DNA from 2 places in the Metapseudomonas lalkuanensis genome. Region 2 is predicted to be linked to the other one. Evidence: predicted binding sites of a transcription regulator. Region 2 holds the regulator's gene; the other holds the start of a gene.
The links. The regulator sigma-54, encoded in region 2, starts transcription at its own class of promoters, with help from an activator protein. The targets are predictions, from matches to a motif close to ANTGGCATNNANNTTGCTNT.
Positions count from the first base shown of each region.

Region 1: FXN65_RS18110 (CmpA/NrtA family ABC transporter substrate-binding protein) is a predicted target of sigma-54. The motif match lies at 3,213-3,232, and genes of this name have one in related genera.

Region 1 covers NZ_CP043311.1:3,881,519-3,887,360, forward strand. Annotated here, with positions in the region: gene acnB (bifunctional aconitate hydratase 2/2-methylisocitrate dehydratase) at 174-2,783, shown strand; gene FXN65_RS18105 (YgdI/YgdR family lipoprotein) at 2,949-3,158, shown strand; gene FXN65_RS18110 (CmpA/NrtA family ABC transporter substrate-binding protein) at 3,339-4,553, shown strand; gene FXN65_RS18115 (ANTAR domain-containing response regulator) at 4,575-5,153, shown strand; gene FXN65_RS18120 (pyridoxal phosphate-dependent decarboxylase family protein) at 5,306-5,842, shown strand, end outside.
Region 2 covers NZ_CP043311.1:991,519-997,360, reverse strand. Annotated here, with positions in the region: gene FXN65_RS04775 (KpsF/GutQ family sugar-phosphate isomerase) at 1-730, shown strand, start outside; gene FXN65_RS04770 (KdsC family phosphatase) at 730-1,254, shown strand; gene lptC (LPS export ABC transporter periplasmic protein LptC) at 1,263-1,832, shown strand; gene lptA (lipopolysaccharide transport periplasmic protein LptA) at 1,819-2,355, shown strand; gene lptB (LPS export ABC transporter ATP-binding protein) at 2,355-3,080, shown strand; gene FXN65_RS04750 (RNA polymerase factor sigma-54) at 3,228-4,724, shown strand; gene hpf (ribosome hibernation-promoting factor, HPF/YfiA family) at 4,809-5,117, shown strand; gene ptsN (PTS IIA-like nitrogen regulatory protein PtsN) at 5,128-5,592, shown strand; gene rapZ (RNase adapter RapZ) at 5,602-5,842, shown strand, end outside.

The DNA of each region.
Region 1 (5,842 bases), 2.9 Mb from region 2:
GCCGCCAGCCCTCATCAGGCCTTCCTTCCGGCGTAAAACTTTGAAAACAGCTTCTCGATGGAGGCCGCCGAAACCTTGGCCAGACAGCCCAAAAAGCTGTGCGGCGCATGCGTTCGGCGGATTCCTGGATGAGCGCCCTGGACGATTCCAGGGCCACTGATGAGGGTAAAACTGTGCTTGAAGCCTATCGCAAACACGTAGAAGAGCGTGCCGCCCAAGGGGTCGTCCCCCAGCCGCTGAACGCCGAACAAACTGCAGGCCTGGTTGAACTGCTGAAGAATCCCCCGGCCGGCGAAGAGGCTTTCCTCCTCGACCTGATCACCAATCGTGTTCCGCCGGGTGTCGATGAAGCCGCCTACGTCAAAGCAGGTTTCCTCTCCGCCATCGCCAAGGGCGAAGCCACTTCCCCGCTGATCGACAAGGCTCGCGCCACCGAACTGCTGGGCACCATGCAGGGCGGCTACAACATCGCCACCCTGGTCGAGCTGCTGGACGATGCCGAACTGGCCACCGTCGCTGCCGAGCAACTGAAGCACACCCTGCTGATGTTCGACGCCTTCCACGACGTCGCCGAGCGCGCCAAGAAAGGCAACGCTTCCGCCCAAGCCGTGCTGAAGTCCTGGGCCGAAGGCGAGTGGTTCGTCAACAAGCCGGCCGTCGCCGAAAAAATCACCCTGACCGTGTTCAAGGTGCCCGGCGAAACCAACACCGACGACCTGTCCCCCGCTCCGGACGCCTGGTCCCGCCCGGACATCCCGCTGCACGCCCTGGCCATGCTGAAAATGGCTCGCGATGGCATCGAGCCGATCCAGCCGGGCTCCGTTGGCCCGCTGAATCAGATCGAAGCTGTTAAAGCCAAGGGCTTCCCGGTTGCCTACGTCGGTGACGTGGTCGGTACCGGTTCCTCCCGTAAATCCGCTACCAACTCCGTGCTGTGGTTCTTCGGCGACGACATTCCGTTCGTACCGAACAAGCGCGGCGGCGGCTTCTGCTTCGGCACCAAGATCGCCCCGATCTTCTACAACACCATGGAAGACGCCGGCGCCCTGCCGATCGAATTCGACTGCACCAACCTGGCCATGGGCGACGTCATCGACGTGTACCCCTATGAAGGCAAGGTCGTTCGCCACGACAGCGGCGAAGTGGTCACCACTTTCGAACTGAAGACCCCGGTCCTGCTGGACGAAGTCCGTGCCGGCGGCCGTATCCCGCTGATCATCGGCCGCGGCCTGACCGAGAAGGCCCGTGCCGAGCTGGGCCTGGGCGCTTCCGACCTGTTCAAGAAGCCGGAATCCCCGGCTGACAGCGGCAAGGGCTTCACCCTGGCGCAGAAGATGGTTGGCCGTGCCTGCGGCCTGGCAGAAGGCAAAGGCGTCCGTCCGGGCACCTACTGCGAGCCGAAGATGACCACCGTCGGTTCCCAGGACACCACTGGCCCGATGACCCGCGACGAGCTGAAAGACCTCGCCTGCCTCGGCTTCTCCGCCGACCTGGTGATGCAGTCCTTCTGCCACACCGCCGCCTATCCGAAGCCCATCGACGTCAACACCCACCACACCCTGCCGGACTTCATCAAGACCCGTGGCGGCGTGTCCCTGCGTCCGGGCGACGGCATCATCCACAGCTGGCTGAACCGCATGCTGCTGCCTGACACCGTCGGCACCGGTGGCGACTCCCACACTCGCTTCCCGATCGGCATTTCCTTCCCGGCCGGTTCCGGCCTGGTAGCCTTCGCCGCCGCCACTGGCGTAATGCCGCTGGACATGCCGGAATCCGTTCTGGTGCGTTTCAAGGGCAAGATGCAGCCCGGTATCACCCTGCGTGACCTGGTGCATGCCATCCCCTACTACGCCATCCAGGCCGGCCTGCTGACCGTCGAGAAGAAAGGCAAGAAGAACATCTTCTCCGGCCGCATCCTCGAGATCGAAGGTCTGAACGACCTGACCGTCGAGCAAGCCTTCGAGCTGTCCGACGCCTCGGCCGAGCGTTCCGCTGCTGGTTGCACCATCAAGCTGCCGGAAGAAGCCATTGCCGAATACCTGAAGTCCAACATCACCCTGCTGCGCTGGATGATCGGTGAAGGCTACGGCGACGCCCGTACCCTGGAGCGCCGCGCGAAGGCGATGGAAGCCTGGCTGGCCAACCCGCAACTGCTGGAAGCCGACAAGGACGCCGAATACGCTGCCGTTATCGAGATCGACCTGGCCGACGTCAAAGAGCCCGTGCTCTGCGCACCGAACGACCCGGACGATGCCCGCCTGCTGTCCACCGTGGCCGGCGACAAGATCGACGAAGTGTTCATCGGTTCCTGCATGACCAACATCGGTCACTTCCGCGCTGCCGGTAAGCTGCTGGACAAGGTCAAGGGCGGTATCCCGACCCGTCTGTGGCTGGCTCCGCCGACCAAGATGGACCAGCACCAGCTGACCGAGGAAGGCTACTACGGCATCTATGGCAAGGCCGGCGCCCGCATGGAAATGCCGGGTTGCTCCCTGTGCATGGGCAACCAGGCCCGCGTGCAGACCGGTGCCACCGTGGTCTCCACCTCCACCCGTAACTTCCCGAACCGCCTGGGCGACGCCACCAACGTCTACCTGGCCTCCGCCGAACTGGCGGCCGTTGCCTCCATCCTGGGCAAACTGCCGACCGTCGAGGAGTACATGGAATACGCGAAGAACATCGACAGCATGGCTGCCGATATCTATCGCTACCTGTCCTTCGACCAGATCGCCGAGTACAAGGAAGCCGCTGCAAACGCCAAGATCCCGGTGGTCCAAGCCTAAGGCCCCATCGGTAGACCGGTGATGAGAAAGCCCCGCCTCGTGCGGGGCTTTTTCTTTTCTGCAATCTGCATCACAGGCCTTTCCGCATTCCCATCGGACCGACTTGCAGGCGCCCTCCCAGCAGCTATGTTGCAGATATGAACCCCACGACGGGGGGAGGCCTCCATGAAAATCTGGTTCCTGATCCTCATATGCACCCTTGGCCTGGCAGGCTGCTCCAGCGAGTACCTGATCGCCACGACCGACGGCCAGCTCATCGCCACCGACGAAAAACCCGAACTGGACAGAGACACCGGCATGCTCGAATTCGAGGACCATGAAGGCCGGACCCAGCAGATTCCGCAAAACCAGGTGAAGCAGATCATCGAGCGTTAAGGTAGCTCCGACCTCCAAATCTTCCCCGCCATCGCGGGGATCTCTTTTTTTGTCACTGGCATATCGCTTGCTTCAGCAGCGACAACGAGGCCCGCTGCAACGACGGAGCGGGCTGATGACAATGGCGTCGATTCCGGTCACACCGGATCGACGCCATTTTGCTGATAGGTGGCAATCGACATGACGGACAAGCAGAACACCACGCGCCCGGACAACCTGGCCTGGGTCGCCGGCAGCGACGCACCGGAGAAGTGCGTGCTCAACCTGGGCTTCATGCCCCTGACCGACTCGGCCTCGCTGATAGTCGCCGCCACCCAGGGCTTCGCGCAGCCATACGGCCTGACCCTGGACCTGCAGCGCCAGTCGTCCTGGGCCACCCTGCGCGACAAACTGCTCTCTGGTGAACTGGATGCCGCGCAGGCGCTCTATGGGCAGGTCTATGGCATCGAACTGGGCATCGGTGGCCCCGACGCGGAGATGGCCATCCTCATGGGGCTCTGCCAGAACGGCCAGGCCATCAACCTCTCCGAACCACTCAAGCGCATCGGCGTGACCAGTTCCGAGGCGCTGGCCAATCATGTGCACCATGGCGGTGCGCGCCTGACCTTCGCCCAGACCTTCCCCACCGGCACCCACGCCATGTGGCTGAACTACTGGCTGGCGGCCCAGGGCATCCACCCACTGCGGGACGTGGATACAGTCGTGGTCCCACCCTCGCAAATGGTCGCCCACCTCAAGGCGGCACGTATCGACGGTTTCTGCGCCGGCGGCCCCTGGGGTGCGCTGGCGGTCGACCAGGGCCAGGGCTTCACCCTGGCCACCAGCCAGATGATCTGGCCCGATCACCCGGAAAAGGTCATGGCCGTCACGCGCGAATTCGCCGAGCAATACCCCAACACCGCCCGCGCACTGACCATGGCCGTCCTGGAAGCCAGCCGCTTCATCGATGCCAGCGAGGAGAACCGCCACAGCACGGCCCGGCTCATCAGCGGCAGCGATTACGTGGACGTGCCGCTATCGGCCGTGGAGCCACGCTTCCTCGGGCACTACCAGGACGGCCTCGGCAATGCCTGGGAGGACCAGCACCCGCTGCGCTTCTTCGACGGCGGCCAGGTGAACATGCCCTTCCTCTCCGACGGCATCTGGTTCATGACCCAGTTCCGTCGCTGGGGCCTGCTGCGGGACGACCCGGATTACCTGGCCATCGCCCGGCGCGTGCAACGGCTGGACATCTACCGCGCCGCCGCGGAAGCGCTCGACATCCCGGTCCCCGACCTGATGCGCAGCGCCACCTTGATCGACGGCCGCGTCTGGGACGGCAGCGACCCCGCCGCCTACGCCCGTAGCTTCCCGATCCATTCCCTGGCCGGCCACGCCCGCGCCATCGCCCTGTAGCCGTTGGGGAAGACCGTCGCCATGTTGCGCATCCTGCTGATCAACGACACCGCAAAGAAAGTCGGGCGCCTCAAGACCGCCCTGGTGGAAGCCGGCTTCGAAGTCATCGACGAATCCGGGCTGACCATCGACCTGCCAGCCCGCGTCGAAGCCATCCGCCCGGATGTGGTGCTGATTGATACCGAATCCCCTGGCCGCGATGTGATGGAGCAGGTCGTACTGGTCAGCCGCGACCAGCCCCGCCCCATCGTAATGTTCACTGACGAGCACGACCCCAAGGTCATGCGCCAGGCCATCCAGGCAGGTGTCAGCGCCTACATTGTCGAAGGCATCCAGACCGACCGCCTGCAGCCGATTCTCGATGTCGCCATGGCTCGCTTCGAGGCCGACCAGGCCCTTCGCGCCCAGCTCAACGCCCGCGACCAGCAACTGGCCGAACGCAAGCGCATCGAACTGGCCAAGGGACTGCTGATGAAGATGAAGCACTGTGGCGAAGAAGAGGCCTACACCCTGATGCGCCGCCAGGCGATGAGCCGCCAGCAGAAGCTGATCCAGGTAGCTGAGCAGATCATCGCAATGCACGACATGCTCGGCCCCTGAGGCTGAACTGTACCGCCGGTCGGCACCACTGTTGCACTCGTTTCGGTACGCGCTGGGCATCTGTACGGGCAGCAGTGATCCCGGGTGTATCTGCTGGCCCGCGCGCGGTCCCGCTATGGTAGGAAGCACCGCCTTCTGCCAACGAGATCGCCATGGACCACGAACGCCAACTCCTCGAAGACGCCGACCGCCGCGCCCTCGCCTACGTCGCCGGGATACCGCAGCGCCGTGTATTCCCCGCCCCGGAGGCCATCCAGGCCCTGGACGCACTCGACGGCCCGCTCCCCGAACGGGGACGGCCGGCCGATGAGGTGCTGCGCCAGCTCGACGAGCTCGGTTCCCCCGCCACTACCGCCTCCAACGGCGGGCGCTACTTCGGCTTCGTGATCGGGGCCACCCTGCCAGCCGCGGCAGCCGCCGAACGCCTGGCACTGGCCTGGGACCAGTGCGCGTCCTCCTTCGACAATTCCCCCGCCGCCGATCGCATCGAAAAGGTGGCCGCACGCTGGGTACTGGAAAGCCTTGGACTGCCTGTCGACAGCGCCGTGGGCTTCGGCACCAGCGCCACCGCCTGCAGCCTCGCCTGCCTGTCCGCGGCACGCCGCACGCTGCTGGCACGCAAGGGTTGGGACTTCGACGGCGACGGCCTGATGGGCGCGCCCGAAGTGCGCGTGGTGGTTTCCGCCAGC
Region 2 (5,842 bases):
CCATGGCGACATGGGCATGATCACCCGCGAGGACGTGGTGCTGGCCCTGTCCAACTCCGGCTCCACCGCCGAAATCGTGACCCTGCTGCCGCTGATCAAGCGCCTGGGCATCACCCTGATCAGTCTCACCGGCAATCCGGATTCGCCGCTGGCCAAGGCCGCAGCGGCCAATCTGGATGCCCGTGTGGCCCAGGAAGCCTGCCCGCTGAACCTGGCCCCCACCTCCTCCACCACCGCGGCCCTGGTGCTGGGCGACGCGCTGGCTATCGCGCTGCTGGAAGCCCGCGGCTTCACTGCCGAGGATTTCGCCTTCTCCCATCCGGGCGGAGCCCTTGGCCGTCGCCTGCTGCTGAAAGTGGAGAACATCATGCATGGTGGCGACAGCCTCCCCAGAGTCGCCCGCGGCACTCCACTGCGCGAAGCGCTGCTGGAAATGACCCGCAAGGGCCTGGGCATGACCGCGGTGGTGGAAGACGACGGCCACCTCGCCGGCATCTTCACCGACGGGGACCTGCGCCGCACCCTGGACAAGGGCGTCGACGTGCGCCAGGCCAGCATCGATGACGTCATGACCGTCCATGGCAAGACCGTGCGCCCGGACATGCTCGCCGCCGAAGCCCTGAAAATCATGGACGACCACAAGATCAACGTGCTCGTCGTCGTCGATGAAGACGACCGCCCCATCGGCGCCCTGCACATCCACGACATGACCCGTGCCGGAGTGATCTGATGAGCAACGAACTCCTCGCCCGCGCCAAGGCCGTTCGCCTGGCCGTATTCGATGTCGACGGCGTACTGACCGATGGCCGCCTCTACTTCCTGCCTGGTGGCGGCGAATTCAAGACCTTCAACACACTCGATGGCCATGGCATCAAGATGCTGATGAACGCTGGTGTACGCACTGCAATCATCAGCGGCCGCCAATCCGAGGTGGTCGAGCGTCGCGCGCAGAACCTCGGCATCCAGCACCTGTTCCAGGGCCGCGAAGACAAGCTGGTGGTACTCGACGGCCTTCTTGCGGAACTCGGCCTGACCCATGACCAGGTCGCCTATCTGGGCGACGACCTGCCCGACCTGCCGGTGATCCGCCGTGTCGGCCTCGGTATGGCGGTGGCCAATGCCGACGCCTTCGTGCGCCAGCACGCCCATGGCGTTACCCAGGCACGCGGCGGCGAAGGCGCGGCCCGTGAGTTCTGCGAACTCATCCTGCGCGCCCAGGGCAGCCTGGAAGCGGCCCAAGCCGCCTACCTCTGAGGTCCGACATGCCGAAGAACATCCGCCTGGCGCTCATCCTGATTCCTATTGCAGCGCTATTCATTGCCCTGGGTTACTGGAACATCCGCCCCGAAAGCTTCATGGATCGCACGACCGCGACGGGCAATGACAACGCCATCGACTTCTATGTCGAAAATGGCAAGAGCACCCAGTTCCAGGAGGACGGCAAACTCCATTACGAGCTGACTGCCACGCGCCTCGAACATATGAAGGCCACTGATGTCACACTGCTGACCACTCCCGACCTGCTCCTGCACCGTGGCACTGCCTTCCCCTGGCACGTGCAGAGCGAGCGCGGCGAAGTGGGTCCCGAGGGCAAGCAGGTCGAACTGATCGAGAAGGTCCGGGTGGCGCGCACCGATGCCAAGGGTCGTCCGACCATCCTGACCACCAGCCGGCTGACCGTGTTCCCCGATCAGGAATATGCGCAGACCCAGCAAGCCGTTAGAATCGAAGCGGCCAATGGGGTGACCACGGCACAAGGAATGAAAGCGTACTTGAATGACAGCAGGATGCTCCTGCAGTCCAACGTAAGAGGCCAGCATGAGGTTCGTTAATACCCTCCCCCTGTTGCTCAGCCTGGGCACCGCACTCGGAAGTGCCGCCGCCTGGGCACTGCCCACGGACCGCGACCAGCCGATTCGCGTACAAGCCGACAGCGCCGAGCTCGATGACAAGCAGGGCGTCGCGGTGTACCGCGGCAACGTCGTGATCACCCAGGGAACCCTCAAGATCACCGGCGACACCGTTACCATCACCCAGGACACCAATGGCGATATCGAGGTCTTCACCTCGGTCGGCAAGCCCGCGTACTACGAGCAGAAGCCGGCAGTCGACAAGCAGATCGTCAAGGCCTACGGCCTGACCATCCAGTACTTCGCCGCCAACGAGCGCATCATTCTGCTCGACCAGGCCAAGGTCGTACAGGAAGGCAACACCTTCGAAGGCGAGAAGATCGTCTACGACACCCAGCGCCAGATCGTCAACGCAGGCCGCGCCACCGGCGGTAACGTGACCACTCCGCGTCCGCGGATCGACATGGTCATCCAGCCGAAGAAGAAAGAGCAGAAAGCACAGTAATGGCGACTCTCAAAGCCCAGCACCTGGCCAAGAGCTACAAGAGCCGTCAGGTGGTCCGCGACGTCAGCCTGTCCATCGACAGCGGTCAGATCGTAGGCCTCCTCGGCCCCAACGGCGCGGGCAAGACCACCTGCTTCTACATGATCGTGGGCCTGGTCAAAGCCGACCAGGGACGCGTCCTGATCGACCAGCAGGACGTCACCCACCAGCCGATGCACGGCCGCGCCCGTGCCGGCATCGGCTACCTGCCGCAGGAAGCCTCGATCTTCCGCAAGCTCAGTGTGGCGGACAACATCATGGCGATCCTCGAGACCCGCAAGGACCTCGATCGCTCCGCACGCCGCAAGGAGCTGGAGAGCCTGCTGCAGGAATTCCATATCAGCCACATCCGTGACAGCCTCGGCATGAGCCTGTCGGGCGGTGAGCGCCGTCGCGTGGAAATCGCCCGCGCGCTGGCCACGGCCCCCAAATTCATCCTGCTGGACGAACCCTTCGCCGGTGTGGACCCGATTTCCGTGGGCGACATCAAGCAGATCATCCACCACCTCAAGGCGAAGGGGATCGGTGTACTCATCACCGACCACAACGTCCGCGAGACCCTGGACATCTGCGAGACCGCCTACATTGTCAGTGACGGACAACTGATCGCCGAAGGTGATGCGGAAGCCATCCTGGCCAACCAGTTGGTGAAGGAAGTCTACCTGGGCCACGAGTTCCGCCTGTAGTTTCCCGCAACCACGCCTACAAGACGGGTTGCGCGGGCTAGGAAAATCCTTCAAGGTCAGGCATATAATTTGCTTCCTGGTGGCGCTGCGGCGCCCTGTAGTGGATGGCGCGCAAGCGCCGGCGAATAAGGTGCTAAGCCCTCTGCCATGAAACCATCGCTAGTCCTCAAGATGGGCCAGCAGCTGACGATGACCCCGCAGCTGCAACAGGCCATTCGCCTGCTCCAACTCTCCACCTTGGATCTCCAGCAGGAGATCCAGGAAGCGCTGGAGTCCAACCCGATGCTCGAGCGGCAGGAGGATGGCGACGATTTCGACACCTCCGACCCCATGGCCGAAGGTGACCAGCAGCCTAATTCCGGCAGCCAGGAATCCAGTTTCCAGGAGTCCAGCGTCGAGACCAATGCCGAAGCCATGGAAGATGGCGAGTGGCACGAGCGCATCCCCAGCGAACTCCCCGTCGACACGGCCTGGGAAGATGTCTACCAGACCAGCGCCAGCAGCCTGCCGAGCAACGATGACGACGAGTGGGACTTCACGTCCCGCACTTCGGTTGGCGAAAGCCTGCAGAGCCACCTGCTCTGGCAACTCAACCTGGCGCCCATGTCCGACACCGACCGCCTGATCGCGGTCACCCTGATCGATTGCATCAACAACGACGGCTACCTTGAGGAGCCCCTCTCCGAGATAGTCGAGGCCTTCGATCCGGAGCTCGGTATCGAACTGGACGAAGTCGAAGTCGTCCTGCATCGCATCCAGCAATTCGAACCCGCTGGCGTTGCTGCCCGCGACCTGCGCGAGTGCCTGCTCCTGCAACTGCGCCAGCTGCCTCCAGGCACTCGCTGGCTGGTCGAGGCCCAGCGTCTGGCTGGTGACTTCCTCGACCTGCTCGGCAGCCGCGACTACAGCCAGCTGATGCGCCGCATGAAGGTCAAGGAAGACGAACTGCGCCAGGTCATCGAACTGATCCAGGGGCTGAATCCGCGCCCCGGTTCCCAGATCGAAGCCAGCGAACCCGAATACGTGGTACCGGATGTCATCGTCCGCAAGCACAACGAACGCTGGCTGGTAGAACTGAACCAGGAGGCCGTGCCGCGCCTGCGGGTCAATCCGCACTATGCCGGATTCGTCCGGCGCGCCGACTCCAGCGCGGACAACACCTTCATGCGCAATCAGCTCCAGGAGGCGCGCTGGTTCATCAAGAGCCTGCAGAGCCGCAACGAGACGCTAATGAAGGTCGCCACCCAAATCGTCGAGCACCAGCGCGGCTTCCTGGAATACGGCGACGAGGCGATGAAGCCTCTCGTCCTGCACGACATCGCTGAAGCCGTTGGCATGCACGAGTCCACCATCTCGCGCGTGACTACCCAGAAATACATGCACACTCCCCGCGGAATCTACGAGCTGAAGTACTTCTTCTCCAGCCACGTAAGCACCTCCGAAGGCGGTGAATGTTCGTCTACCGCAATCCGCGCCATCATCAAGAAACTGGTCGCAGCGGAAAATCCGAAAAAGCCGTTGAGCGACAGCAAGATCGCTGGTTTACTGGAAGCACAGGGCATTCAAGTGGCCCGTCGCACAGTAGCCAAGTATCGCGAATCCCTTGGGATTGCCCCTTCCAGCGAACGCAAGCGACTGATGTGACGCGGAAATTGACCCACGCCAAAGTGTTCCGGTGGCAGGCCCGTTAGCCTGTCTCTTATACACGGGCAATAAGGAGAAAGCGGTATGCAAGTCAACATCAGTGGACATCAACTGGATGTGACCGACGCCCTGCGCAACTACGTTGTCGAGAAGTTCGACCGTCTGGAGCGCCACTTCGACCGAATCACCAACGTTCAGGTGATCATGCAGGTCGAAAAACTCAAACAGAAAATCGAAGCCACTTTGCACATCGCCGGCGGCGAAGTCGTTGCCAACGCGGAGCATGAAGACATGTACGCCGCCATCGACCTGCTTACCGACAAGCTCGATCGCCAACTGATCAAGCACAAGGAAAAGCAATTGAACCGCCAGCAGGGTGCCACCGCCCGCTGACCCCTCCTCTATGATCCGACTCGAGCAAATCCTGACCCCCGGCCGTTCCCTCGTGAACGTGCCGGGCGGCAGCAAGAAACGTGTACTGGAACAGATCGCCAAGCTGGTCGCTCGCGACCTTCCCGACCTCGACAACCAGGACATCTTCGAAAGCCTGGTAGCCCGGGAGAAACTCGGCTCCACCGGTTTCGGCAACGGCATCGCCATTCCCCACTGCCGCCTCACTGGCTGTACGTCGCCCATCAGCGCCGTGCTGCGCCTTGATGCTCCAGTCGATTTCGACGCCATCGATGGCGCCCCGGTTGACCTGCTTTTCGTGCTGCTGGTCCCGGAAGCCGCCACCGATGAACACCTTGAACTGCTCCGCCAGATCGCCAGCATGCTCGACCGCAGCGATGTGCGCGAGCGCCTGCGCCAGGCGCCCGACAGCACCAGCCTCTACCAGGTGGTAGTGGACGTGCAGAGCGGGCGTTAAGGTTCCTCCATGCGCCTGATCATCGTCAGCGGCCGCTCCGGGTCGGGCAAGAGTACCGCCCTCGATGTCCTCGAGGACCACGGTTTCTACTGCATCGACAACCTGCCCGCTGGCCTGCTTCCCGAACTGGCCGAACGGGCCCTGCTGCACACCGAGCTGCTGGAACCCCAGGTTGCTGTCTCCATCGACGCACGGAACCTGCCCAGCCAGCTGCAGCGTTTTCCCGAGTTGCTCACCGAGGCCCGCAGTC